4 regions of the Lysinibacillus sp. NPDC097279 genome follow, and region 2 is predicted to be linked to each of the others. Evidence: riboswitches for the same ligand, from Rfam matches in the RefSeq annotation. Region 2 holds a riboswitch; each other region holds the start of a gene.

Region 1 (7,526 bases), on a different contig from region 2:
TATTCACCAGAGTTTCAGAGTTATAGCAGATTATGTGAACAATTTTCGAAACCGATAGATGTAGATGAGAAAAAAGAAGCAGAATATAATACGACTCTAACTTTATCTAACTCAGAAAAAATGGACTTAATGAAAATTATTAATGAGTTGGATTCTGAAAAAAAAGTGGAACAATTTTTCGCTGATTTTGATTCTAAGTATTGTGTGGATGCCCTTGAACATTATGAATGTTTGGTTAGTATATCCTTAGAATTTTTTGGTGGTATTGATATATTAATTAATCATATGCGTGAAAATAGATATCCGGATATGACCCATCTAAAGAAAAACAGTAAATACTTATATTTGGGGATAGTTGCAGCTTTAGATAATGGAAATTCAAAACAGCAAATGGTAAATTACCTTATAAATGAAGGTGGTGGACATGATAGTTATTTAGAATTGATGAAAGTATATGAAGTATTAGGAGACAAAAATATGTGTTTAAACTTATTTAAGAGCTTAGTTAATGATGTCAACCTATTCGTTTACTAGCCTTTTATTATACTTCTTAACGTTTTTTGAAATGTTTTAATGTCTATTTCCAAATGGATAAGGTTAAAGCAGTTAGAGCTATCTTGCAGCAGATTTCTTATACAAAATTTGAACAAATTCAACAAGTTGCTAAGTATAATGAAGGAATATAAGGATAATGATGATTTTGTATTTGATAATTTTGTTTTAAGAATAAAGAATTATCGAGATGCAATTAGTTTTTTGAAGGAGAGTTACGAATTAAGTCCTTTATATGTCTTGCGAACTTATGTTAATTTAGCAAATGTTTATAATGAAAATAGGCTAGATCCCACTGAAATAGGAACCTAGCCATTATTGTAAACCCACCAACATCCCTTATGTTGCCACATACACTCCACGCATTGTGAGGCGGTTGCTTGGTTGGAATTAGCATAATGTAAAAGAACGAATTTTCGAGGAGAAAATTCGTTCTTTTTTTTGAACTGACGAGTTGTTTTTTCCGTGTGAGCAACTGTTTAAAATTTTTTTATATAAGCTTAAAGCCATACTAGAAAAGCCTTCAAGCTGTTTTTACCAAAATTTTCTTGTATGAAAATATAGATAACTTTGCTAAGATAGCTTTTGAAATAATTTACCTTTAATACGGTCCAGAGAGGCTGAGAAGGGCTATATGATGTTTTAAGTTATTATTTTTATAATATCTTTGTTTATTCATGCCCTTTTGTCCAATCTGACGAAAGGGCATTTATTTTGCATTTTAGCTGTGATTACACAACTAACGTACCTCTTTTAAAGGAAGTCCCGTGAGGCTTAAAAGGAGAATGGAAACGTTATATTTATATAGATACATCCATTCATTCGTAAATAAAAGAGATTTATTTCATCTAGAACATACTGGAGGAGAGTAGAATGGATTATCGAAAAAAAACCGTGGTCGCATCGGTAGCTGGTTTAACATTAGAGGGTATGGACATCATGTTTATCTCCTTTGCGATGACAATGATTATTGCGGAATTTAACATTGATTTAGCAACGGGAGGACTTATTTCTTCTATCACGAATGTAGGGATGCTATTAGGAGGAATTGTTTTCGGCGTTTTAGCAGATAAGTATGGCAGGGTAAAGGTCTTTACGTATACCGTCCTCTTGTTTGCCATTGGTACGGCTTTAACAGGATTAGCTACAAGCATTGAACAAGTGTATCTATTTAGATTTATTGCAGGAATAGGTGCTGGGGGAGAATACGGTATTGGTATGGCGCTAGTTGCAGAAGCATGGCCGAAAAATAAACAAGGGCGTGCATCTTCCTATGTCAGTGTAGGTGCGCAGTATGGCGTTATTTTAGCAGCATTACTAAGTGCAATCATTCTTCCTACTTTAGGATGGAGAGCATTATTCTTTGTTGGAGTAGTACCTGTTATTTTTGCCTTTATCGTAAGAAAAAATTTAGACGAATCTCCTGAGTGGCTTGCCGCTCAGAAAAATAAAAAGGCTAGTAAGAAAGCTGAAAAGGGTAAGTTGGTACAATTGTTTGAAACGCCACGAACAGCGATTACAACAATTTCACTAATTATAATGGCAACAGTTCAAATTGCAGGTTATAACGGATTAATGATTTGGTTACCATCGATGCTGCAACAGTCGCAAGGTTTATCTGTTTCAAGCTCTGCCATTTGGACAATTAGTACAGCAGTAGGCATGATTGTTGGTATGTTAACCTTTGGACTATTTTTAGACCGATTTGGCGCAAAGCGTGCCTTTGGTGTGTTCCTTATTGCCTCAGCATGCGCTGTATTCTTATACTCTTATGCTACTGGTAGTGTGGGTGTTCTAATTGGTGGCGCAATTGTTGGATTCTTCTCAAATGGCATGTTCGCTGGATATGGAGCGTTGATTGGTAGTCTATATCCCGTTCAAATTCGAAGTACGGCAACAAACACAATCTTTAACTTTGGACGAGCGATAGGCGGTTTTTCACCTATCCTTGTCGGCTATATTTTACAAAGTTATGATATGAAAGTTGCGATGCTCTACTTAGCAGGCTTATATTGTATTTCCTTTATTGTGATGTTAATGCTCAAAAAAGAGAATATAGCGAATGTAAGCGAAACTATATAACATTGATTTAACCATCAATTAAAATGCCTTTGCGTTTTAATTGGTGGTTTTTTTATAAGACTTTTATAAAACAGGAATTGCTTTGAAGCTTTATCCATCAAACTGAAAGAGCAGGAACTCGGAAGAATAAATTGCTATAAAATTATTATTCGATTATTGTTATATTTATTTCATTTCATTATTGTATGAAAGCGTTTTATTTGTCATTTTTTTATAATGAGGCACAACAAATCTTATGAAATATAGTAAATTTATCGTTGACATAGAAAAAATGCAATAATATAATTATTTCAAACAATTAAATAAACCTCACTTTTCCGATAGTGAGGTAGAGGCGCGACAGTTAACAGTACCTAATGGAGTCCGAGAAGACGAAGAGATTAGGTAGAAGGAAATGTCGCCGAAGTGTATGGTGAGTTCTCGCCATCATATGCTGGGTCTGTAGCGAATAGCTGCAGGACTGTCTTCGTAAACATTCGTGTTTATGAAGTTGTGCTATCTCTGTTTAGACAAACAGTGGGAATTTTAAATGGTCGATTCATTTTTAGTTTCTAAATGAGTAGATCATTTTTGTGTTAGACAGATTCTTTTGCACAAAGAATCTGTCTTTTTATTTACCTATAACATATCGGAAATAGAGGGAATTTGGAGGAATTATTATGGAAAATACATCAACATTATATTATGAATTTTTACCGACTGACGGTCAAAAAATAAACGTGAACCCAGATAAAACAGCATTACTAATCGTAGACATGCAACATCAGTTTATTAGCCGAGATGGATTAGATGCACAAGTTGCAAGAGAAAAGGGCATGTTTGAACAATGGGAATACTTCTTTAATCGTATCGACACTTTAACAATTCCGAACAATAAAAAGCTTTTAGAGTTTTTCCGTACAAATAAATTAGAAGTAACATTTGGTCGTATTGCTTGCCATCATAAAGATGGACGAGATCGTTCTCCAGTACAACGCCGTCCAGGTTGGAACAATATTTTATTGCCAATCGGTGATCCTGGAGCGGAGATGGTGGAGGAGTTAAAGCCACTTGATGATGAAATTGTAGTTAATAAAACGACAGATAGCGTATTAAGTGGAACGAATTATGAATTTTTACTGCGCAATATGGGCATTGAAACAGTAGTTTGTACAGGTGTTGTAACGGACCAATGTGTTGCTTCAACCGTTCGCAGCTTAGCTGATGCAGGCTTTGAAGTTATTTTAGTTGAAGATGCATGTGCAGCTGCAACGCAACAGCTTCATGATGCAGAAATTATGATTATGAATCAAATTTATTGCCAAGTGATGAGCACTGATGAAGTAATTGATTTAGTAACGGAAGAACTAGCAAAAAGCAATCCAGTGAATGTGTGAGAGGAAATAGACTATGAGTCAAACAGCCAATGATCATACACCACAGTTAAAACGTGTTTTAACATTAAAAGATTTAGTCATATATGGTATTGCTTTTATGACACCGATTGCGCCAGCTTATATTTATGGCTTTGCAGCAGAGTCTACAGGTGGCATGTTGCCATTAGCTTACTTGATTGCGATGGTTGCCATGATGTTTTCTGCCTATAGTTATGGCCGAATGGCTGCTGTTTTTCCAAATGGAGGATCCACTTATACATATACGCAACGTGCAATTAATCCACATTTAGGCTTTTTTGCAGGGTGGGCAATGTTTATGGACTATGTTTTAGTGCCCCTTATTGTATTTATGGTTGGTGCCTCATATGCGAATGCATTAATACCATCTGTTCCGTATTGGGTATGGGTCTTATTAATTGCAGGTATTATTACGACTGTAAATATTCTAGGGATTGGTATCGCTGCAAAAACAAATCAAATCCTCGTTATATTTATGGGAATTGTAGTCGTTATTTTCGTAATTTTTTGTGTGAAGACAATTGTTGGTGGGGAAAGTAGTACGTCGCTCTTTTCTGTTGTACCATTCTTCAACGATGAAAAATTCGTTATGTCTGCCATTATTTCTGGTGCAGCAATGGCCTGCTTTTCGTTTTTAGGGTTTGATTCGATTACAACACTTTCAGAAGAGGCAGTTAATCCAAAAGATGATATTTGGAAGGCAGCTATTTTAGCTTGTTTAATTGGAGGACTTATTTTTATTGGACAAGCTTATGTAGCACAGCTCGTATGGCCTGATGTGACAAACTTTAGCTCAGCTGATACGGCTCTATTTGATATAGCGGAAAAAGCAGGTGGTGCCGTTCTTGCAACGCTTTATACCGTTGCGATTATTGTATCGACAATAACAGCTGGTTTAACAGGTCAAGCAAGTGCATCTCGTTTAATGTTCAGTATGGGGCGTGATGAGGTACTTTCCAAAAAGTTTTTCACACATTTACATCCAAAATATCAAACACCAATATACAATATTTTATTAATGTGTGTCATTAGTGTTTTAGGAGCGCTGTTTTTATCAGCGAATTTCGTAGCAGAATTAATGAACTTTGGTGGCCTGACAGGATTTATGTTTGTGAACTTATCAGTAATCGTATATTACTTCTTCCGAAAAAAAGAAAAGAAAATAATTCGATACTTATTAATTCCAGGGTTAGGATTCGGTATTTGTTTCTACTTATTTATTAATTTATCACCGATGACATTGAAGATAGGCTTTTTGTGGCTAGCAATCGGTTTTATTTATGCTTTCATTACGACGAAAGGATTCAAGAAGAAACCACCCACTTTTTCGGATTTATAAAATACCTTCGCAAGCGGACAACAACAGCGCAACAAAAAGAGTTCGATTGATGGCATTATTTCGCTATGAAAAAGAATGATACCTTTGCTGCTTATTCTTTCTTTTGCAATAAATAAAAAAGTAGAAGCTGACACTAGTTGTTGGTAGTGTAGGCGTGACTCCTGTGGGAACAGCACACAATGTAAGACGCGGGCATTCCGCGCGCTAGCGAGGGTTGCGGCTTACGGTGTGCCCGCTGGAAAGCACCGCCGAAGCGGACAACAACAGCGCAGAAAAAAGTGTTAGATTGATGTAGGCAATCTAACACTTTTTCTCTTTTGTCCCGAATTAATTTTGTTTAAGGAAGTCTTTATCCAAATACGCTGGATTCGGATATTTATAAAAACCTTCCCCTGAAGAAGCACCCATTTTCCCTAAATCAATATACTCTGCTTTAATTTTTTCCGCTATGATTTTTGCCATTGGATCTATTTCCGCTTTCATCATATTTAAGTTATATGGTGTCTCCATGCCAACTATATCTAAAAAGCCGAAAGGACCTAGTGGTGAGCCTGTTGAAATCATCCAGTTTTTATCAATTGTATGTGGGTCTGCAATATCATTTGCCCAAAGCCCCATCCCAGCACTTAAAAAGGGAACAGATAATGTATTTAAAATATAGCCTGGTTGTTCTTTCTTTAAATGGAATGGAATCATGCCAATTGTACGTGCAAATTCAACGACTTGTTCAGTGTACTGTGGATCAGTACCAGCATGTCCCATTATTTCGGCTGTATTGTTTTTCCAAATTGTATTTGCAAAATGTAATGCTAAAAACTTCTCAGGTCGTCCTGTAAATTGAGCAAACTGACTAGGTAGCAGTGTTGAAGAATTGGATGCGAAAACCGTTTTTGCTGGTGCTACTTTTGCTAATTGCGTATAAAATGATTGTTTAATTTCAATACGTTCTGGTACAGCTTCAATTACTAAATCTACATCAGATACTGCCTGTGCTAAATCTGTGTAAAACGAAAAGCTTGTTAACGCTTTAGCTGCACGAGCCGTATCGTTAAAATATTCTCCGTATGTGTTCGATAACGATTCCATGCGCTGTTGCGCTGATGCAATAGCATCAGCGTTAATGTCATATACATGCACTTCATATCCAGAAAATGCAGTTTGAAAGGCAATTTGACTTCCTAATACACCGCTACCTGCAACTAATATTTTTTTAAATCCCATATTTAATACCTCATTTCTTGATTCGAATACCCTTATATAAATAGTTGAACGAAATAACAAAATAAAGTTGTTCCTTATAGAGTGTAAATGATAGAGTAAACGCAAGATACCTGTAACTGAGGGTATATAATTTTTAATTAAACATGTAAATGTAGGTGTGCTATGACTAAAATAAACTTTCAATATGTATTGTTTCATAAAATTCATCATCAAGATATTGCCTATGCGTGGAATAAGCATTTGCAGTCTAGAAAAGAGTTAAGTGAGCAAGAAATTATTCAAATTGGTTATTGGTATCGTTCTTGGCTGACGTTTTTAAATGGTCAGTTAAAAAATAAAACGATCCAGCGGGAGGAGCTAATTAACTGGGCGACAATGCATAGTCGACTTTTACCAGAAAAATTGCTTACAACATTTCCTTCATTGTCTTATTCCGCTACTAAAGATGTACTTGTCCAAATTAAGCATCCATATACAGATGAAATGTTAATGTATCATGAAAAAGTCCTTGATGTATTACGTCTTATAAACAGCAAAGTAGTACAGTCTCCGATAAAGGCTGATATGAATATAGAGAGTTTGCTTAAGCTACAGCACTTTAGTAAATTGCTTATTCAATTAGATGGAGTAGATCATATGCCAACGATTTTATCGAAAGCACAGGAGAACTTCGGCTATCAACGAGTTACTTTTCATAGCTATAATCCTTGGCTCAATGAATTTTCAGGTGTATATGGCTCTGAGCTACACAAAGTACAAATGCTAAAAGGCAAGCTGGAAGATGAGCCTGTTTTTGCTATTAAGAAACCACTCTTTTTAGAGCAACCAGCACCATATATAAATGCTATTGCAATTGAATTATTGAATATATCTACGATTATTTTTATTCCAATACAGCAAAATGGACAATTATTTGGTTGGTTAACGTTTGACCAATG
Region 2 (7,526 bases):
AGAAGTTGGAAATCCAGTTGTATTAGGTGCTACTCGTGCAACACAGGATGATACATCTAAACCAGGGCAAGCTGTCCACAATCCCGATAAAGGCTTAGGTATTCTTGTCCACGGTGATGCTGCTTTCCCAGGGCAAGGTATTGTAACGGAAGTATTAAACTATTCGAAAACAGAAGGTTTCTCAACAGGTGGAACAATTCATATCATTGCAAATAATATGATTGGATTCACTACGGAGCTTCAAGACTCTCGTTCTTCTGTTTATTCTTCTGACCCAGCTAAAGGTTATGAAGTACCTGTTGTTCATGTGAACGCAGACAGCCCAGAAGCTGTATCTCAAGTAGGTCGTTTTGCAGCAAGCTACCGTCAAAAATTCGGTAAAGACATTGTTGTTGACTTAATTGGTTACCGTCGACATGGTCATAATGAAACAGATGACCCAACAGTAACAAATCCAGAAACGTACAAACTTGTAGCAAAACATGAGACTATTCGTGCATTATATGGTGCACAGTTAGTAGCAGAAGGATTAGTTACTGCTGAAGAAGTTGCAGCACTTGATTCAGCTATTTATGCGGAAATGCAAGTTGCTTACGATCACGTAAAAGAAATGGCAGAAAAAGATGAACACAAACATGTAGAAATGCCAGAAGAATTAAAAATTAACTTCCCACAAATCGATACAGCAGTAGGTGCTGAACGTTTAGAAACGATTAATGAAGAACTATTAGTATTTGAACAAAACTTCGAGCCACAAAAGAAATTAGGCAAAATTTTAGAAAAACGTCGTGATGCATTTGCGTCTGCAAAAATTGATTGGGGCCATGCTGAAACATTAGCATATGCTACAATTATCCAAGACGGTACACCTGTACGATTTACTGGTCAAGATGCTCAACGTGGTACATTCTCACAACGTCATTTAGTATTACATGACAAAAATAATGGTAACGTATTTACACCACTTCACCACATTTCTGGTGCAAGCGCTTCATTTACGGTACACAATTCACCATTAACAGAAGCTGGGGTTGTTGGGTATGAATACGGTTACAATTTAGAAAAAGGCAACGTACTTTCAGTATGGGAAGCACAATTTGGTGACTTTGCGAATATGGCTCAAGTGATGTTTGATAACTTCATTTCAGGGGCACGTTCTAAATGGGGCCAAAAATCAGGCTTAGTTATTCTTTTACCTCACGGGTATGAAGGCCAAGGTCCTGAACACTCTTCAAGCCGTATGGAGCGTTACTTACAAATGTCTGCTGAAAATAACTGGTTTGTGGCAAACTGCTCAAATGCAGGAAACTACTACCACCTATTACGTCGTCAAGCAGCAATGTTAGAAACAGAAGGTGTGCGTCCATTAGTTGTTGTATCACCAAAATCATTACTTCGTCATCCATTAGCTGCAGCAAATGCTGAACAATTAGCAAATGGCGCATTCCAAGAAGTAATCGAACAACCAGGTTTAGGCTCAAAAACTAAATCTGTTGAACGAATTGTATTAGGTACTGGTAAAGTAATGATTGACCTAGCAGACCGCGTGAAAGATGGAGAAGGCTTCGATCACTTACACATTGTTCGTGTAGAGCAACTTTACCCATTCCCAACGACGCAAGTTGCTGATATTATTGCTAAGTATCCAAATGTTAAAGAAATTGTATGGGTACAAGAAGAACCTAAAAACCAAGGTACTTGGAATTACGCATTGGAAACATTATATGAACTATCTGAAGGTAAAAAGCTTCGTTATGTAGGTCGTCCTGCAATGAGCTCAACTTCAGAAGGTGATGCAGATTCTCATAAAGCAGCTCAATCAGCTCTAATTGAAGAAGCAGTTGCTGAAACGGTAAAAGTAAACTAAACATATCATTATTACTGGAAGCTGGGCTACATTGCCTAAGGCGGTAGCCCTTTATGTGCATGAAACGCATGCACGTTAATCAAAGGAGGAAATGAAAGTGGCTGAAATTAAAGTCCCTGAATTAGCAGAATCGATTACAGAAGGTAGTATTGCACAGTGGGTTAAAAAAGTGGGCGACCGCGTGGAAAAAGGTGAATTCATCGTTGAACTTGAAACAGATAAAGTAAATGCTGAAATCATTTCTGAAGAAGCTGGGGTGTTAACACAAATTTTAGCTGAAGAAGGCGATACTGTTCTTGTAGGCCAAGTAATCGCAGTTGTAGAAGCGGGCGAAGGTGCGGCACCTGCACCAGCAGCAACACCAGTTGCAGAAGCTCCAACACCAGCGGCTGCTCAAGCTGTAGCAGCACCAACACCAACACCAGCAGCAGCACCTGTTGTGGAAGAAACTTCTGGCGAACGTGTAATTGCATCTCCTGCAGCACGTAAACTTGCTCGTGAAAAAGGAATCGATCTTGCAGCTGTATCTCCAGTTGATCCACAAGGTCGTGTACGTGTACAAGATGTTGCAGCTCACGGTACAGCACCTGTAGCAGCACCTCAAGCTAAACCAGCTGCAGCGCCACAAGCAGCAGTAGCTGTTGATAATTCACGTGTAACAGTTGAAAAAATGAGCCGTCGTCGTCAAACAATTGCTAAACGTCTATTAGAAGTTAAGCAATCGACTGCTATGCTTACAACATTCAATGAAGTTGATATGACTAATGTTATGGCATTACGTTCTCGTAAAAAAGATCAATTCTTTGAGTCTACAGGCTCTAAACTTGGTTTCATGTCATTCTTCACAAAAGCTGTTGTTGCAGCACTTAAAAAGTACCCTTATGTGAATGCTCAAATCGTTGGCGATGAAATTCACTTAAATAACTTCTTTGATATTGGTGTAGCTGTATCAACTGAAGAAGGTTTAGTAGTACCAGTTGTTCGTGATGCAGACCGTAAAAACTTCGCTGAAATTGAGGATTCAATTGCAGACCTAGCTAAAAAAGCACGCGATAAAAAATTAGGTTTAGCTGATCTTCAAGGTGGTTCATTCACAATTACAAATGGCGGTGTATTCGGTTCATTAATGTCAACACCTATTATGAACGGTACACAAGCGGCTATTTTAGGAATGCACTCAATTAAAAAACGCCCAGTAGAAGTAAATGGTGAAGTAGAAATTCGCCCAATGATGTACTTAGCATTATCTTATGACCACCGTATTATCGATGGTAAAGATTCTGTAGGCTTCCTTAAAACTGTTAAAGAGTTACTTGAAAATCCAGAAGATTTATTATTAAATTCTTAATTCAATAAATGACATGCTAAAACCCTACAAAATGAACTGTTTTGTAGGGTTTTTTTGTAGTTCGTTTAATTTAAGATGTACTTTCGAAAAAAATACTTCATGGTCTAAAGGGCCTTTGTTGAACTTAAAAATAGATTCTTATGGTTTATAATTAATGTTTTTAATAATAAAAATTTGTTAAATAATGCTAAACATTTTTAATGATATTCTACTTAATTTATGGATTTAAGAAGGATTATAGGCTAATTTTGTCATTAGTCAGAAAAATGATAAAACTATCTTGACGAATATGCTAGCTTTATAGTAATATCTATATAACAATAAAATAAACAAACCTCACTTTTGTTTTTCGTGAGGTAGAGGCGCGGTATTTATTAGTCCATTGCTGAGTTAAAGCAAGCGAAGACGTAATGGAGAAGGAAATATCGCCGAAGTATAAAAGGAGCTCGTACTTTTATGCTGGGTCTGCAGTGAATAAGTGCAGGACTGTCCTAGTAAATATAATTCCAGTTTACTAGGTTGTGCTATCTCGGAAACATGGAAATTATAGTGAGGATTTGGGCAACTGTCAATAAAAGGTAAGACCTAAGTTCAGAACTTAGGTCTTTTTTTGTACAGTTGCTTTATTTTTTTTACAGAAAAGGGGAGTTTTAGATGAAAAGAAAATGGTTGTTATTTATGTTAACAGCAATGACAGCAATTCTGTTAGCGGCTTGTGGTACTAGTGACAAGGATGAAAAAGCAACAGGAGATGGTGCAAAGGATGAAAGCGGTGGAGAATTCCGCATTGGGATGGAAGCAGGTTATCCACCATTTAACTGGACACAGCAAGATGATTCTAACGGCGCAGTAAAAATTGCTGATAATGCAGAGTTTGCAGGCGGCTATGATGTACAAATGGCGAAAAAAATCGCTGATGGTTTAGGCAAAAAATTAGTCGTTGTAAAAATGGAATGGGATGGTTTAGTACCTGCGCTTCAATCCAAAAAAATTGATGCAATTGTAGCAGGGATGTCTCCAACAGAAGAACGTAAACAAACAATTGATTTCACTGAAAACTACTATACTTCTGATTTCGTAATGGTTATTAAAAAAGGTAGCAAGTATGAAAATGCCAAATCAATTCAAGATTTCTCAGGTGCAAAAGTTACATCTCAGCTAAATACATCGAACTATAATGTTATCGATCAAATTAAAGGTGTAGAAAAGCAAACAGCGATGGAAAACTTCTCTGCAATGCGTGTAGCGCTTGAAGCTGGCAAAATTGATGGCTATGTAGCTGAACGTCCAGAAGGTATTTCAGCAGCAGCAGCTAATGATAAATTTACATTTGTATCATTTGAAGAAGGATTTGATACAGATATTTCTAATACTTCTATTGCAGTAGGTTTACGTAAAGGTGACGCGAGTCTAGAAAAAATCAATGAAATTTTAAAAGGTATTTCAGAAGATGATCGCCAAAAAATTATGGAAGAAGCTATTTTGCAACAACCAGCAGCACAGTAATATCACTGGAGCTGTCCTAATCGAAAAAATAGTATACTGAGCTGTCTTCTCGTATGCTATTTTTTCATATTCAAGCAGTGCTTTACTTCAAAAGTTTAAGTGACTTTGGGACAGTCTCTATTATAAATTAGTTAATTCAGAGAGAAAGTCAAACTGAATAATGCATGTCTAAGAAGTGTGTCACATAATTTGAATAAAGCTTATTCATTCAAATGAAAAGATGATTTCGCTAAGGCATAATTGATATCAAGCAACAACACGTTGTTAGGAGGAACATCATGAGTTTAGAATGGATTATTTCTATTATAGAAAACAACTGGCAAATGTTTTTACGAGGAGCGTATTATACGTTACTCATTTCAACAATCAGTACAATTATTGGTGCATTCATCGGATTTTTTATTGGGATTATGCATACCATTCCAGTTCGTAAAAAAAATATAAAACATTTTTTATTAAAATGTATTAATTTTATACTGACATGCTATGTTGAATTTTTCCGTGGTACACCAATGATTGTACAAGCAATGGTCGTATATTACGGACTAGATATTGCCTTTGGCATCGATATGCACTTTATTACTGCTGGTATTTTAGTCGTTTCATTGAATACGGGTGCGTATATGGCTGAAATCGTACGTGGTGGGATTGTCTCAATCGATAAAGGACAATACGAGGCTGCTTCTGCGATTGGCATGGGGCATGTGCAAATTATGATGCATGTTGTATTACCGCAAGTTGCACGTAACATTTTACCTGCAACAGGTAACCAATTAATTATGAATATTAAAGATACTGCTGTTTTAAGTGTAATTAGTGTAACGGAATTATTCTTCCAAACAAAATCGATTTCGGGTAATAACTTCCGTTATTTCGAATCTTTCTTTGTCGCATGTGTGCTTTATTTCATCATGACATTTACGGCTTCAAGAATTTTGCTATATGTAGAAAAACGTCTTGATGGACCTGATGCATATCAAAAACAACTGAAAGAAATTGACTAGGGGGAACGAACAAATGGCAATCATTCAAATAGATCATTTAAGTAAATCATTTGGTCGTAACCAAGTATTAAAAGATGTGAATTTTAAAGTAGAAAAGGGAGAGGTTGTATGTTTAATCGGTTCATCAGGATCAGGTAAATCAACCCTTCTGCGTTGCATCAATTTACTTGAAACACCAAATGGCGGAGAAATTATTTATAAAGGGGAAAATATTTTACACGAAAAGCATAACATTCAAGCTTATCGGACGCATCTAGGAATGGTTTTCCAACAGTTTAATTTGTTTAATAATCACAATGTGTTAAAAAATTGTACTGTAGGACAGGTTAAAGTGTTAAAACGTTCGAAAGAAGAAGCTGAGAAAACTGCTTTGAAATATCTTAAAATAGTTGGGATGGACCAATATGTTAATGCAAAGCCACGACAGCTTTCGGGTGGTCAAAAGCAACGGGTGGCAATTGCTCGAGCGCTATCTATGAATCCCGATGTAATGTTATTTGATGAACCTACCTCTGCTCTAGATCCAGAAATGGTTGGGGAAGTGTTAAAAGTAATGCGTGAGTTAGCCGATGCAGGAAATACGATGCTGATTGTTACGCATGAAATGGAGTTTGCTAAAGAAGTTGCAGACCGAGTTGTATTTATGGATAAAGGCGTAATTGTTGAAGAAGGGCCACCATCCAAGGTGTTAGTAAGCCCAGAACACGAACGTACAAAAGAATTTTTAAAACGAACACTGAAGTAATTTCAGAGGAGGTTTATCTTCAGTCATTTTTGTTCAAGTACCGTTGATTTCTATTATGTGCAATGCTTTCCGCTGGCACTATCTTCGCTAACATGAGGTCGGTTGTGTCTTACGTATCAACTAGATATGGTGGTAACGAAACGCCTTGTTTAATTACTAATTACAGAGAATAAAAATTGCAATGGGCATCAAGTGTAAACTGCTTTATTACGTTTTTGTAGACAAAAATAAGTGAGTCCATCTAAATGGACTCACTTATTTTCTAGAATTCCATTCTGCAAATAAAATAAAGCAAATGGCAAATGCGACTGCGATGATAAAGAACCATTGCGGAACACCACCGAAACTCATAACAACACCTCGAGTATAGATTTTAATAAGTTGAAATAGGTAAACAATTCTTTATTAAGGACAAAATATAGCCTTCTATAGTTTTTTCTCCACAAAACAACCAAAATCGTATAAAATAAACAATAGATGTTAGCTTATGGCTAGTAAAGAGAGGTAGAGAATTTATGTTACATTTAAAATGGAAAGATGCACCAACAATTCGTACAGTTACTTGCAAACATACGAACGCATCAAAATATTTAGTATCAAACGTATTAACAGTTGGGAAAGAATACGAAGTGAAAAACGAAACGGAAGAGTTCGTTTTCATTATTGATAACACTGGTAATATTGGCGGTTACTATAAAGAGTATTTCGCATAATAGGATAAAGGGGTGTCTCACGTAATTGTTGAGACACCCCTTTATATAATTTAGCGCTCATTTTCTTATTCCGTTGTCTTTGATGCTTTCATGCCAGCTACATCCTGTTGTAAATGTTGTTTTTCCTTTTCAGTAGCAGTATGTAAAGCAAAAACGTCTTGAATGGCTATTTTTAGCTCATGTTGTGTTTCTTTAAATTTCGATACTTGTTGTTCAAAAGTGGGGCTTGTAAACCGCTCATTTGTACGTGCAAGTCGTTCTTCTAGCTGTGCATAATGATGATCCATATTCATCGAAAGCATCATAGCTAATTGATTTTTCCAGAGCGGAATAAGTGTGACGA
Region 3 (7,526 bases), 960 kb from region 2:
CAGCTAAAATCGTAAAAGTAGATGTGGATAACAACCAAGGTACTGCAGCACAATACCAAATCATGTCTATCCCTTCATTGCTTTTATTCAAAAACGGTGAATTAGTAGATAAAACTGTTGGTTTCCAACCTAAAGAAGCATTAGAAGCTTTCATCGCAAAACATGCTTAATTTGTAAAATAAAGAGCTGAGCCATCTTTAGATGTGCTTGGCTTTTTTTCGTTATATAATAGATAGAGGAATTTCAATAAACGCTCGTTTATTAATAAATTTTCTTATTTTGTTGTAATATCTTTTTTGTGCGATTTACGATGAAAGACAAAAGAGAATGAAACGAAATGGCGATTATTAGATAGGCATCAAAAAAGGGGGGCAGGTAGGCGATGAATGATTTAATTAAACGTAAGCTTGATATTTTACCAGATCAGCCTGGCTGCTATTTGATGAAGGATCGACAAGGGACAATTATTTATGTAGGTAAGGCAAAGGTACTTAAAAACCGAGTGCGCTCGTATTTTACAGGAACACATGAAGGGAAAACACAGCGCCTTGTTGGTGAGATTGAGGATTTTGAGTACATTGTGACTTCTTCGAATTTAGAGGCACTCATTCTAGAGTTAAACCTTATTAAGCTACACGATCCTAAATACAATATCATGCTAACAGATGATAAAACGTATCCGTATATTAAAATTACAAACGAAAAATATCCACGGCTTATTACAACACGTAAAGTAAAAAAAGATAAAGCAAAATACTTTGGTCCTTATCCCAATGCGTATGCAGCAAGTGAAACAAAAAAGTTGCTCGATAGACTCTATCCGCTACGTAAATGTGTACAATTACCATCAAAAGTTTGCTTGTATTACCATATGGGACAATGCTTAGCACCGTGTGTAAAAGAAATTGATGCACAAGTATATCACGATATGATTGAAGATATGACGAAGTTTTTAAATGGTGGCGTGGAATCAGTAAAAAAAGAGCTTGAACAGAAAATGTTAGCTGCCGCTGAGCAACTAGAGTTTGAGCGAGCGAAGGAGTTCCGCGATCAAATTGCACATATAGAAACGGTTATGCAAAAGCAAAAAATTGTGTCCAGTGATACAACGAACCGCGATGTATTCGGTTATGCAGTTGAAAAGGGTTGGATGTGTGTTCAAGTATTTTTCGTTCGTCAAGGTAAGTTGATTGAACGAGATGTTTCCATTTTCCCGATTTATCAGGATGTTGAAGAAGAATTTTTAACATTTGTCGGACGCTTTTATGAAAAGCCTGAGCATATAAAGCCTAAGGAAATTTTTATTCCTCCGTCGATAGATACCGCAATTTTAACGGAATTATTAGCGGTAAAAGTGCTAACACCGAAGCGAGGGCAAAAAAAAGAATTAGTAGATTTAGCTATGAAAAATGCTGAAATTGCAGTGGCGGCGAAATTCCAGCTAATTGAGCGACAGGAAGAGCGCACAATAGGTGCTTGCGAGGCACTCGGGGAAGCGATGGGAATTTCAGCACCTCTTCGCATTGAAGCTTTTGATAATAGTCATATGCATGGTGCTGATGCAGTATCAGCAATGGTTGTGTTTATTGATGGTAAGCCTGCTAAGAAGGAATATCGTAAATATAAAACACGCACTGCCGCAAAACATGATGATTATGGAGCAATGCAAGAAGTGATACGTCGCCGTTACACAAGAGTATTAAAAGAAGGCTTGCCATTGCCAGATTTAGTTCTAATAGATGGTGGTAAAGGCCAGATGGAAGTCGCGCGAGAAGTGTTAGAGGACGAGCTTGGACTTGTTATCCCAATTGCTGGCTTAGCAAAAGATGAAAAACATAATACATCCCAGCTTTTATTTGGTGATCCACCTGAGGTTATTGCATTAAAGCGGACAAGTGACGGGTTTTATTTACTTCAGCGTATTCAGGACGAGGTACACCGTTTTGCGATTACATTTTTACGTCAACAGCATGAGAAAAATGCTATTCAATCTGTTCTCGATGGCATTGAAGGTGTGGGGCCAAAACGCAAGCAACAATTATTGAAGCACTTCGGCTCTGTTAAAAAGATTCGTGAAGCGAGTGAGTTTGCACTTCAAGAAGCGGGAATACCTGCGAACTTAGCGAACAGTATTTACAATTATTTTCAGCAACAGACGTTGTCAAAGGATTAGACATGTGCTAAGGTTGTGATAGAACAAAGCAGTGAAAAACTGATATGTTCTATTACACTTTAGATGAAGAATATGTGGGCAGAGCATATATTTTCATAAAGGTAAAAATGAATAATTTCACTATTTTAAGTGATGATAGAGGTGCAAGATTCAATAGTAGCACATTGAAGGATGGACAAATCCAATGATGGTGTGTGAAAGGGGAGCTTGCCGAAGTGAAGTATCGTTGTTTCCGATACTTTGCTGGTTTTGCATTTAATAGATGTAAGACTGTCGAATCTTGACGTTTCGGAGAGCTATCACACATGCGCAAGCTTTTTATTGTACATGTTGCAGGCAGCTTTCACGTTATGTGAAGGCTGCCTTTTTGCTGTTCTAGAGACGAATCGATTAAAGGAGAATGATAATAATGGCGAGTATTGTATTAAAGTTTGGCGGACCAGCAATCGCTTCAACCGAGCAAATTCAAGAGGTCGCTAAAATAGCGATAGCCAAAAAAGAGCTTGGCTATGATGTTGTAGTAGTGACAGCTGCGATGGGACGCACAGCAAAAGACTTAGCAAAGATGGTACGTGATATATCAGACGATGCTTCTAAACGTGAAATGGATGTACTACTTTCGACGAGTTCACAACTCGCAAGTGCCCTTTTTGCAATTGCTTTACAGGAGGCGGGCTATGATGCAGTATCTTTGACTGGCTGGCAGGCTGGTGTGCAAACAGATGGGAAACATTTTCATGCACGTATCGACCATATCGATGTGTGCCGTATGAAAGAACATTTGATACAAGGACAAATTGTCGTTGTTGCGGGAGAGCAGGGCATTTCTAGTGCGAATAATATTACAACGCTTGGTAAAGGTGGAGCCGAAACAACGGCAGTAGCCATTGCAGCTGCATTAGAAGCGGAACGTGTGGACATTTATACAAATGTAGATGGTGTTTATACAGCAGATCCTCGGTTTATAAAAAAAGCAAGAAAGCTAAAGGAGATTTCATATGATGAAATGCTTGAACTGTCCCATTTAGGTTCGCATATTTTACATCCACGGGCAGTGGAGCTTGCTAAAAAGTTTCAAATGCCTGTCATTATTCGTTCAAGTGTAGAAGATACAGCAGGTACTTTATTGAAGGAGGAAGTTGAAATGGAGAAAAATTTAATCGTACGTGGTGTTGCTTATGAGTCTGATATCATTCGCCTAACTATCGGTTATGATACATACTCTACTGCATCGTTAGCAGATATGTTTGCTATCCTAGCAGAGAATCGCATTAATGTTGATATTATTGTGCAGGCTATTATTGAAGGTGTGAGACCATCTGTATCATTTACCATTTTAAAAGAAGAGTTCGCTGATGCTTTACGTGTACTAGAGGATAGTAAATTGTCACTTGGTTTTAGCTTTGCAGATTTTGAAATTGGACTAGCAAAAGTTTCGATTATTGGATCAGGCATGGCGTCAAATCCAGGTGTTGCAGCACGAATGTTTGATCGCTTACGTCGAGAAGAAATTGCAGTGAAAATGGTCAGTACTTCTGAAATTAAAGTTTCTGTTGTTGTCCCACAGGACGAAATGATTCGCGCTGCAAACGCATTACATGATGAGTTTAATTTAGCAGAAGAGATTCACGAATAGTAGCTTTCTATAGATAACTACATAGGTTGATTTCCGCTACGGGCGGGCGCTTTCCGCGGGCACAAACGTAAGCCGTAACCCTCGCTAACGCGAAATGCCTGCGTCTTACGTTTTGTGCATTCCCGCAGGAGTCGCCCGCCCTGCGCTCCAATCAACTAAGCACTTTAATAAATAAATATTGATGACTAAGAATCCAATAGCTAATCCTTCTTTTATAAAATAATATAGAAGACTTCTGCGGTTGATTTCCGCTACGGGCGGGCGCTTTCCGCGGGCATAAACGTACGCCGTAACCGTCGCTAACGCGAAATGCCCGCGTCTTACGTTTTGTACGTTCTCATCAGGAGTCGCCCGCCCTGCGCTTATCAACGCAACAAGGAATATGCTGATGGATACCTATAATAAAAAAAGACAAAAGGCATGTTGCCTTTTGTCGACGTTGAAAAAGGATTGCTTTCTAACAAAATCGCAATACTTACAAGCTTATCTATTTGGTATTGTATTCATAATACGCTCTTTAACATCCCATTTAACTGTAAACATGACTTGCTGTTGCTTTTCGCGCTTCTCATCATAACATTCCGTTAAGTATCCTTTTGATTGTTGGATTTGTTCAGCAATAAACCCTGCTTCCAATCTAAAGCTCCGATTTTGAATTTGCAATAGGGTTGGCTCATTTGTTAAATGGAAAATACGTCCATCCTTAGACTCCTTTGTCAATTCAAGAGTACCCCAGCACGCATCCGCGAAAAATGCGATAAGTTCATCTTGACTTTTACAAGGGAACTTCCGTGCAAGCTCTTTTCCAGCCCAATATAGTACGTCATCTTCATGTTTACCGAGAATAGATGATAGAATATGATCACGGATTAACTCATATCCAAATGGTGAGATTGTATTAGATGGATTATTTAACATAGAAATCCTTCTTTCTTAGAATTTTCTTATAATTCAGCGTCAATAAAGTAAAGGTAGAATTTTCGAGAAGAAACGACACGTTATGTACTAGATTGCTTCTATAATGAGGGCTATTAAAAACTCTATGTTACCTTGACGCTCGTAGCTCTTGAGAGTACAATAAACATGTCATAATATTGTACCATGATGAAATACACAGTCAATGGAGTATCATTTACAAAATGGTGACTTCTTTTGTTGTGCTATTTTAAGTACTAAGGGGGGTAACAGTCTTGTCGAAAGATCGAGAGTTTTTATGGCGTCGCTTACATTCTCTACTTGGTATCATTCCAGTAGGTCTGTTTTTAACGATGCACCTATTCATTAACTTTACAGCAGTAGGCGGAGCAGAGAGCTATAATGATGCTACCGCAGTAATGGAAAAGATTCCATTTCTTATCCTAGTAGAGTGGATTGTCATCTATATTCCATTAATGTTCCACGCATTTTATGGTGTGTACATCGCATTCACTGCTACACCAAATACAGGGCGTTTCAGCACATACCGTAACTGGATGTTCTCATTACAACGCTTCACAGGTGTATTTTTAGTAATCTTCATTGCATGGCATATTTTCCAAACTCGTATTCAAAAAGCGCTTGGTACACACGTTGATTACGACATGATGGCAAATATCGTAAATAATCCATTTATGCTTGGATTCTATATTGTTGGTATTATATCAGCAACTTTCCACTTATCAAATGGCTTATGGGCATTCCTAGTAAGCTGGGGTATCACACAATCTCCTCAGTCTCAAAAGATTGCTACTTATGTAACAAACGTTCTTTTCGTAATTCTAAGTGTAGTTGGTGTGGCTGCTATTTTAGCTTTCGTTTAATTTAATAAAAGCTACTATAATAGTGCATGCAATCATTGCAATTTTTTAAGAGGAGTGAGAAATAATCATGGCGAAAAGCAAAATAATTGTTGTCGGCGGCGGTTTAGCTGGTCTGATGGCAACGATTAAAGCAGCTGAAGTTGGTACTGAAGTTGATTTATTCTCATTAGTTCCTGTAAAACGCTCACACTCTGTATGTGCGCAAGGCGGAATTAATGGTGCCGTAAATACAAAAGGTGAAGGGGATTCTCCTTGGATTCACTTTGATGATACAGTATATGGTGGGGATTTCTTAGCAAACCAACCACCTGTTAAAGGTATGTGTGATGCAGCCCCTGGTATTATTCACTTAATGGACCGTATGGGTGTAATGTTCAACCGTACGCCAGAAGGTTTACTTGATTTCCGTCGTTTCGGTGGTACGTTAATGCACCGTACAGCATTCTCAGGTGCAACAACTGGTCAGCAATTACTATACGCGTTGGACGAGCAAGTTCGTTCTCACGAAGTAGCTGGATTAGTTAACAAATATGAGCACTGGGAATTCCTTGGTGTGGTTATTGATGATGACGGCGTTTGCCGCGGTATCGTAGCACAAAATATGCGTACAGAAGAAATTAAATCATTCCGTGCAGACGCTGTAATTATGGCGACTGGTGGCCCTGGTATTATCTTCGGTAAAACAACAAACTCTGTTATTAACACAGGTTCTGCTGCTTCTATCGTATACCAACAAGGTGCTTCATACGCGAATGGTGAGTTCATTCAAATTCACCCAACAGCGATTCCTGGGGACGACAAAAACCGTCTAATGTCAGAATCTGCACGTGGTGAAGGTGGACGTATTTGGACATATAAAGACGGTAAACCTTGGTATTTCCTAGAAGAAAAGTATCCTGCATATGGTAACTTAGTACCACGTGATATTGCTACACGTGAAATTTTCGACGTTTGTGTAAACCAAAAGCTTGGTATTAACGGCGAAAACATGGTATACCTAGATCTTTCTCATAAAGATCCACATGAGTTAGATGTTAAACTTGGTGGTATCATTGAAATCTACGAAAAATTCGTAGGTGATGACCCACGTAAATTACCAATGAAAATTTTCCCAGCAGTTCACTATTCAATGGGTGGATTATGGGTTGATTACAACCAAATGACTGAAATTCCTGGTCTATTTGCAGCAGGTGAATGTGATTACTCACAACATGGCGCAAACCGTCTAGGTGCAAACTCATTGCTATCTGCTATTTATGGTGGTATGGTTGCTGGACCAAATGCAGTTGATTATGTGAAACATCTTAAAAAGCATGCTGAAGATTTATCTCAAGATATTTTCGATGCACGTGTTAATGAAGAGCAAGCTAAATGGGATTCTATCATGAAAATGGACGGCACAGAAAACGCTTACCTACTTCATAAAGAACTTGGTGAGTTAATGACAGCTACAATGACTGTTGTACGCTTTAACGACCAACTTGAAGAAACTTACAAAAAACTTGGCGAATTCCAAAAACGTTGGGAAAACATCAATATCAACGATACACAAAAATGGAGTAACCAAGGTGCTCACTTTACTCGTCAGTTGAAAAACATGCTTTACTTAGCGAAAGTAATGACGAAAGGTGCTTTACTACGTAATGAATCTCGTGGTGCACACTATAAACCAGACTTCCCGCAACGTGATGATGAAAACTTCTTAAAAACAACGATGGCGAAATTCGACCCAGCTACGGGCGAGCCAATTATCACTTATCAAGAAGTAGATGTATCATTAATCCCACCACGTAAACGTGACTACTCTGCGAAAGGAGACTAAGAATTATGGAAATCGCAGCTAATACTGGAAGAATGGTAAAAGTTGAAATTTTACGTCAAGATACACAAGGTGGCCAAGGCTACTGGCAGAAATTCG
Region 4 (7,526 bases), on a different contig from region 2:
TAGAGCACTTGGTTTGGGACCAAGGGGTCGTAGGTTCGAATCCTGTCATTCCGACCATCTTTAAAAATTTGGGGCCTTAGCTCAGCTGGGAGAGCGCCTGCCTTGCACGCAGGAGGTCAGCGGTTCGATCCCGCTAGGCTCCACCATATTTATTTCCGGAGGTATACCCAAGTCTGGCTGAAGGGATCGGTCTTGAAAACCGACAGGCGGGTAACACCGCGCGGGGGTTCGAATCCCTCTACCTCCTCCATTTTCTTTTTCCGGGTCAGTAGCTCAGTTGGTAGAGCATTAGATTGAAGCTCTAAGTGTCGGCGGTTCGATTCCGTCCTGACCCACCATATGCGGGTGTAGTTTAATGGTAAAACCTCAGCCTTCCAAGCTGATGTCGTGAGTTCGATTCTCATCACCCGCTCCAAAGAGGGCCTATAGCTCAGCTGGTTAGAGCGCACGCCTGATAAGCGTGAGGTCGATGGTTCGAGTCCATTTAGGCCCATAAAAAAATTATTCCGAAGTAGCTCAGTTGGTAGTAGCACCTGACTGTTAATCAGGTTGTCGCAGGTTCGAGTCCTGCCTTCGGAGCCATGGCCCCTTGGTCAAGCGGTTAAGACACCGCCCTTTCACGGCGGTAACACGGGTTCGAATCCCGTAGGGGTCATCTAGTAAAGCATGTAGCATATTGTTGCTACATGCTTTTTCTTTGTAATTTTTTAAGCTTTTCATTTAGTTTTTATAAAATTTTGATGGAGAATTTTTGACTATCGATTTAAATTTGAACAAAGTATTTCATATATAAAAGATGTATGTTTTCTGATGAATTTTTTCATGGAGAATTTATTTCTATTCATCTAATATGAGGGTAGATGGAGGAAAACGACATGAAACTACAAGAGATACAACGTTTTTTAACACTTTATCAAATGGAACAAAATGAGTCTGCACAATGGCTAACAAATAGATTACAGCAAGTTGAAAATGAAGGACAATATATTCCTTCAACAGAGGAGCTTACTTTTGGTGCGCGAGTAGCTTGGCGTAATAGTAATAAATGTATCGGGAGATTATTTTGGCAATCACTCCATGTTGAGGATGCCCGTGATATTTTAGATGAGCAAGGGATATTTGAGAAGTTGTTATGTCATATTCGATATGCGACAAATGGTGGTAAAATTCGGCCAACAATAACGGTATTTGCATCTGGTAGAGTAAAAATTTGGAATCATCAGTTGATCCGTTATGCAGGCTATGAGACGGAAGCTGGCATTGTTGGTGACCCACATTCTGTACCATTTACAAGAGTATGTGAATCGCTAGGCTGGCAGGGCGAGGGCACAGCATTTGATGTGTTACCACTCGTTATCCAGGTGGATGACCGTAAACCACAATTGTTTTCAATACCACGTGAAGATGTACTAGAAGTTGTAATTCGCCATCCTGAGCACCCACAAGTGGAGGAACTAGCGTTGAAATGGTACGCGGTGCCGATTATTTCAAGCATGCGTTTTCAAATGGCTGGAATCGACTTTCAAGCCGCTCCTTTCAATGGTTGGTATATGGGGACAGAAATTGGGGCACGTAATTTAGCTGATAGTGATCGTTATAATATGTTGCCGAAAATCGCCGAAATTTTTGGGCTCGATACGACTAAGCAAGCATCGCTTTGGCGTGATCGCTCATTAGTTGAATTAAATATTGCTGTACTGTATTCCTTTAAAGAAGATGGTGTAAGTATAGTCGATCATCATACTGCTGCACAGCAATTTAAGTTATTTGAAGAAGCTGAGCAGAAGGCAGGTCGCGACTTAACAGGCAACTGGACTTGGTTGATTCCCCCATTATCACCTGCAACAACGCATATTTTTCATAAGCCTTATGTCAATGTTTATAATACACCGAATTTCTTTTATCAAAAACCGCCTTATTAAAAATGTAAAAAAGCAGCTCATAGTAGGATGAGCTGCTTTTTTTAATTTATATATTCGTTTCTAGAAGCTCTAAATGAGCAGAAGAATAGTAATACTGCAACGACAACGAATAGCCAGCCAGCGATGTTCCAACCGCCAAATAAATCATGTAGGTAACCAAATAAAATAGGGCCTACTGCGGCTAATAAATAGCCTAATGATTGTGCAAAGCCCGATAAATCAGCTGCTTCAAATGCCGTACGAGTACGAAGAGTAAAGAACATCATTGCAAGTGAAAATGAAGCGCCACCTGCTAATCCTAGCAATATCATCCACAATACAGCAAGATTAGTCCATTCCATGACAAGGCCAGTAAAGCCGACAATATAAAAAGCAGTAAACATCAAAACGAGAGGTCGTTGTGATGTCATTTTACTAGCGATAATTGGTACGGCTAGAGCCATAGGTACTTGGGAAATTTGCATGATTGAGAACATCCAACCTGCACGATCTGCTGCTATTCCTTGGGCAATATAAATTTCAGGAATCCAAGCTGCAGTTGTATAAAATAATAGCGATTGTAAACCCATTGCGCCAGTGACTGCCCAAGTAACTGGTGATTTCCACAGGGGTATACGAGTTTTCGTAGTAGCTACAGTTGGTTCAGGCTTATTAAATTTTAATTGTGGAATCCAAATTAAAATAGTCACGACGACAAGAGCTATAGCGATGGCAAGTGCACCTTGCCAGCCAAGAGATGCATTGGCTATAGGATAACTAATACCAGCACCAATACCAGCCGTTAAGTTCATGGACATTGTGAAGAATGCCATTAGTAAACCAACATGATAAGGGAATTTTAATTTAAGTAACCCTGGGATGAGGACGTTACCAAATGAAATAGCTACACCTATTATCATTGTACCGAATACGAGTAACCCTGTTGTTCCAAGTGAGCGCAGTACAATCCCAAGTGCTAATAAAATGGTTGATAGAAAAAGAGTTAATTCTAGTCCTAGTTTTCTTGCAACGATTGGGGCAATAGGTGACACTAGTGCGAATGCAAGCAATGGAATTGTTGTTAAAAAGCCTGCAAGTACGTTAGATATACCGAGATCCTCACGAATGAAGGAAATAATTGGGCCTACAACCGTTAATGGCATACGTAATGTCGAAGCAAGAAAAATTACACCGATAACTAATAAGAGCGTTGTGCCCTTCCAGTTAATCTTTCTGCTAGGATAAGTAGATTCTTCGTTAGTTGTCAAAATAAGTACCTCCCTGATAGAACAGTTATAATTCGAACCACTATAACACTTTATCACATTAATAAAAATAGTAGAATATTCATAAAATACAGAACATTAATCGTTTTATTGAAATGTCTTAGGTCGTATGTTAAACTAAGACACATCATAAATTTAATAATTATATGCCTCATGTTTGTATTGAGGTAGAGGTCGCGGTATTTATAAGTAAGCTAGTGGAGATGACAAGCATTGAAGATGTTAGCTGAAAGGAAATATTGCCGAAGCGTGAGGGGACTTGAAAACCTCATGCTGGGGCTGTCTCCGAAAGGAACAGAACTGTCACGTTGGACAACGTGTTGTGCTATCATTTTGAAGAAACAGAGGATTTACTTAGCCATCACAACGTTCATGTGATGGCATTTTTTTGCCTCTTATAAAAGGAAGGAAGCTTTAACGTGAGTGAAATTAAAGTTAATCAGCTCGGTCATAAAGCACCAGAGTTGAAAAAAGAATTAAAAAGCCGCCATATAACAATGATTTCGTTAGGTGGTACTATCGGAACTGGGCTATTTCTAGCGAGTGGTGGTGCTATAGCACAGGCTGGACCAGGTGGTGCACTTCTTGCTTATGCATTAATCGGCATTATGGTGTACTTTTTAATGACAAGCTTGGGTGAAATGGCAGCTTATATGCCGTCATCAGGTTCATTTAGTACGTATGCAACAAAATTTGTAGATCCCGCGCTTGGCTTTGCACTTGGCTGGAACTACTGGTATAACTGGGCGATTACAATTGCCGCTGAAATTGCAGCAGTTTCTCTTATAATGAAGTATTGGTTCCCAGACAGCTCTTCGGCACTATGGACAGTCATATTTATTGCGATCGTACTAACATTCAATTTACTTTCTGTAAAAAGCTATGGTGAAAGTGAATATTGGTTTGCCATGATAAAAGTTGCTACTGTTATTGTTTTCATTATCGTCAGTCTATTGATGATTTTTGGTATTTTAGGAGGACAAGCACCAGTCGGCTTTACGAATTTCTTTATAAGTGATGGTCCATTCCATGGTGGCTTCCTTGCTACATTCGGCATATTTCTAGCAGCAGGCTTCTCGTTCCAAGGGACAGAGCTATTAGGAATTACCGCTGGGGAAACTGATGATCCTGGTAAAAATATTCCGAAAGCGGTTAAGTCAGTCTTTTGGCGAATTATTTTATTTTACATTTTAGCCATTGCAGCAATTGGGATGTTAATTCCATTTACAGATGCTCGTTTATTATCTGAAGATATTGCTGTTTCACCATTCACACTAGTGTTTGACCGCTTAGGTATTGCCTTTGCTGCATCATTAATGAATGCCATTATTTTAACAGCGATGTTGTCTGCAGGTAATTCGGGGTTATATGCGTCATCACGTATGTTATGGCAATTAGCAGTAGATGGACACGCACCTAAAATTTTCGCAAAGCTTAGCCGTCGTGGAATTCCGATTTACGCATTACTGCTAACATTAGCAGTCGGTTGCCTAGCATTTTTAGCATCATTCTTTGGTGATGGCGTTGTCTATATGTGGCTTTTAAACGCTTCAGGGATGTCAGGCTTCATTGCATGGCTTGGTATTGCATTTAGTCATTATCGCTTCCGTAGAGCGTATGAAGCGCAAGGCTTAGACCTAAAATTACTACCATATAAAGCAAAGCTGTATCCATTCGGACCACTCTTTGCATTTACATTGTGTATGATTGTTGTAATTGGTCAAAATTATACAGCTTTCACAGGTGATTCAGTTGACTGGTATGGTGTCCTTGTTTCTTATATCGGGATACCACTGTTTATCGCCTTGTGGTTGGGCTATAAAATAAAACATAAAACGAAAATGATTCCACTGCAACAGTGTGATTTAAAAGTAGAAAAATAGAAATGAAAGCTGTCCTATCAATTAGAGGGCAGCTTTTTTTATTTGCCATTGATGAAGGTAAATTGTTTGAGAATTGTTTGAGTGACTGGCACTTAGCATATGGTAAGCTATAAGGAGATAGGATAAAAATGTAAAACAGTTAAAACAAATGTGAAATAAAGAGAATACCTTGAAATGAGGTGCCAACATGCACAAACGTATATTACTAGTAGAAGATGATGAAACGATTCGAGAAATGGTCGAAAAATTTTTAACTATGGAGGGGTTTGCCGTTACATCCGTTACAAATGGTGAAGAGGCAGTGCAAACTTGTTTAAGTAATACATTTGATTTAGTTATTTTGGATATTATGATGCCGAAACTAGATGGCTTAGAAGTGTTAAAAATAATCCGAGCAAAAGAAGCGCTACCGATTATTATGATGTCAGCCAAAGATAGTGATGTTGATAAAGCACTAGGTCTTGGATTAGGAGCGGATGATTATATTGCGAAGCCCTTTTCCATGTTGGAATTTTCAGCACGTGTGAAAGCTGCAATAAGAAGGGCTACACAATATTCTAGCCCGACGGAGGAAGCGAAGGGGATAGTGGCAATTGGTAACTTGGTGATTGATGTCGTTAATTTTTCAGTTGAAAAAGATCAGCAACAGGTAAAGCTAACTTCAAAAGAATTTGCTATTTTAAAGTTATTTATCACAAATCGAAATCGTGTATTTACGAAACAACAAATCTATCAACTTATTTGGAATGATGAATACTATGGTGATGAAAATATAATTAATGTGCATATAAGAAGATTGCGGGAAAAAATTGAAGATGACCCATCCAACCCTCAGTATATTAAAACACTTTGGGGCATTGGCTATAAATTGGAGGGCTAGATACATGATACTATTGCTAGTTACCATTATTTTATTTCTCATAGCCATCATTATTTTACAGCTGAAACGAAAACAAGAGCAAAACACTACAATTCAATACATGCACACAAAGCTACAAGCTATTAGGGATGAACAAACAAACGAGAAAATTTTAGTTGCGACATCGAATCAAGAACTACAAACACTACTTACTACTATAAATGCATTGCTGGATGATACGCACAAAATGCAGGCTAGATATCGAAAAACAGAAAGTTCGATGAAAAAGATGCTTGCTAATATTTCGCATGATTTAAAAACACCGTTAACAGTTGTGCTAGGCTATACAGAAATGTTGCAACTACAACATTCGGTAAGTGCTACAGAACACAGCCGTTTACTTTCAGGAATCCATTTAAAAACGGAGGAAGTATTGAAGCTTATTCATACATTTTTTGATTTAGCAAAAATTGAAGCAGGCGATACAGACTACCCAATAACAAAAGTAAACGTAAATGAAATTTGCCGGAAAAATATTTTATCATTTTACGATATGGTGATGTCGGTAGGCCTTCATATTGACATACATATACCTGAAACACCGATTTATGCTCTAGGCAATGAGGATGCATTAGATAGAATATTAAACAATTTAATCGCCAATGCGATTGCTTATGGGGCAGAAGGGCGTGTCATTGGACTAACAGTAAGGGCTGACGCTACTGATGTTTCTATTGATGTTTGGGATTGTGGAAAAGGTATTGATGAATATCATATAGACAGCGTATTTGAAAGGATGTATACACTAGAAGATTCTAGAAATAAATCATTTCAAGGTAGCGGGCTCGGTTTAACAATTACAAAGCGACTTGTAGAAATAATGAATGGTACAATCCAACTGAAAAGCATCCCTTATGAAAAGACGGTTTTTACTATTTCATTAAAAAGAATGATGTACTAATCTAGCCCTGCCTGTAGAGCTAAAAATGCTCTACAGGCTTTTCTTCTTCTCTTAAGAAATTTGTAAGAATCAAGTAATAAAATAGAGAGTTTTACTTCTTATAATAAAGAAAGCCACAAATGAGGGAGAGATTTAAATGGCGTATATTGTAAAAACAAATCAGCTTACAAAAGTCTATGATGGAAACGAAGTTGTTTCCGCAGTCAATATGCATGTAAAGAAAGGTGAGATATATGGTTTTTTAGGTCCAAATGGAGCGGGGAAAACAACGATTATGAAAATGTTAACTAATCTGGCCAAACCAACAAATGGAGATATTGAAATTTTTGGTGAAAAATTAACAGATCGTTCTTACGAAGTGCTAAAGAGAATGGGCACAATCATTGAATACCCAATTTTTTATGAAAAGTTAACAGCAAAAGAAACCCTCGAATTACATTGCGACTATATGGGATATTACGATAAAAACGAAATCGGCCATGTTCTCGATTTAGTGAAGTTAACGAATGTGGACGGTAAAAAAGTAGGGGATTTTTCGTTAGGGATGAAGCAACGTTTAGGTATAGCTCGTGCGATAATGACTAAACCTGAGTTGTTAATTTTAGATGAGCCTATTAATGGGCTTGACCCAGTTGG

The links. A riboswitch is a leader RNA that binds a small molecule or an ion and turns the genes downstream of it on or off. The one in region 2 is predicted to bind lysine.
Region 1: another riboswitch for lysine. It lies ahead of ACIQ1H_RS20175 (cysteine hydrolase family protein); the one in region 2 lies ahead of ACIQ1H_RS06000 (transporter substrate-binding domain-containing protein).
Region 3: another riboswitch for lysine. It lies ahead of ACIQ1H_RS00990 (aspartate kinase); the one in region 2 lies ahead of ACIQ1H_RS06000 (transporter substrate-binding domain-containing protein).
Region 4: another riboswitch for lysine. It lies ahead of ACIQ1H_RS13825 (amino acid permease); the one in region 2 lies ahead of ACIQ1H_RS06000 (transporter substrate-binding domain-containing protein).

The regions. Positions count from the first base shown of each region.
Region 1 is NZ_JBIWDA010000007.1:49,563-57,088, forward strand. It holds gene ACIQ1H_RS20165 (NACHT domain-containing protein) at 1-534, shown strand, start outside; gene ACIQ1H_RS20170 (MFS transporter) at 1,426-2,634, shown strand; lysine riboswitch at 2,956-3,140, shown strand; gene ACIQ1H_RS20175 (cysteine hydrolase family protein) at 3,294-4,010, shown strand; gene ACIQ1H_RS20180 (APC family permease) at 4,024-5,367, shown strand; gene ACIQ1H_RS20185 (3-hydroxyacyl-CoA dehydrogenase) at 5,695-6,588, opposite strand; gene ACIQ1H_RS20190 (response regulator transcription factor) at 6,751-7,526, shown strand, end outside.
Region 2 is NZ_JBIWDA010000001.1:1,176,407-1,183,932, forward strand. It holds gene ACIQ1H_RS05990 (2-oxoglutarate dehydrogenase E1 component) at 1-1,867, shown strand, start outside; gene odhB (2-oxoglutarate dehydrogenase complex dihydrolipoyllysine-residue succinyltransferase) at 1,965-3,215, shown strand; lysine riboswitch at 3,565-3,750, shown strand; gene ACIQ1H_RS06000 (transporter substrate-binding domain-containing protein) at 3,870-4,721, shown strand; gene ACIQ1H_RS06005 (amino acid ABC transporter permease) at 5,000-5,725, shown strand; gene ACIQ1H_RS06010 (amino acid ABC transporter ATP-binding protein) at 5,739-6,470, shown strand; gene ACIQ1H_RS06015 (DUF6501 family protein) at 6,986-7,183, shown strand; gene ACIQ1H_RS06020 (toxic anion resistance protein) at 7,249-7,526, opposite strand, start outside.
Region 3 is NZ_JBIWDA010000001.1:220,836-228,361, forward strand. It holds gene trxA (thioredoxin) at 1-170, shown strand, start outside; gene uvrC (excinuclease ABC subunit UvrC) at 383-2,173, shown strand; lysine riboswitch at 2,302-2,480, shown strand; gene ACIQ1H_RS00990 (aspartate kinase) at 2,583-3,809, shown strand; gene ACIQ1H_RS00995 (YslB family protein) at 4,293-4,727, opposite strand; gene ACIQ1H_RS01000 (succinate dehydrogenase cytochrome b558 subunit) at 5,000-5,608, shown strand; gene sdhA (succinate dehydrogenase flavoprotein subunit) at 5,676-7,430, shown strand; gene sdhB (succinate dehydrogenase iron-sulfur subunit) at 7,436-7,526, shown strand, end outside.
Region 4 is NZ_JBIWDA010000003.1:1,553-9,078, forward strand. It holds tRNA gene ACIQ1H_RS13775 (tRNA-Pro) at 1-57, shown strand, start outside; tRNA gene ACIQ1H_RS13780 (tRNA-Ala) at 71-146, shown strand; tRNA gene ACIQ1H_RS13785 (tRNA-Ser) at 158-250, shown strand; tRNA gene ACIQ1H_RS13790 (tRNA-Phe) at 263-338, shown strand; tRNA gene ACIQ1H_RS13795 (tRNA-Gly) at 342-415, shown strand; tRNA gene ACIQ1H_RS13800 (tRNA-Ile) at 420-493, shown strand; tRNA gene ACIQ1H_RS13805 (tRNA-Asn) at 506-582, shown strand; tRNA gene ACIQ1H_RS13810 (tRNA-Glu) at 584-655, shown strand; gene ACIQ1H_RS13815 (nitric oxide synthase oxygenase) at 876-1,922, shown strand; gene ACIQ1H_RS13820 (CynX/NimT family MFS transporter) at 1,964-3,169, opposite strand; lysine riboswitch at 3,348-3,523, shown strand; gene ACIQ1H_RS13825 (amino acid permease) at 3,607-5,070, shown strand; gene ACIQ1H_RS13830 (response regulator transcription factor) at 5,258-5,950, shown strand; gene ACIQ1H_RS13835 (sensor histidine kinase) at 5,955-6,890, shown strand; gene ACIQ1H_RS13840 (ABC transporter ATP-binding protein) at 7,027-7,526, shown strand, end outside.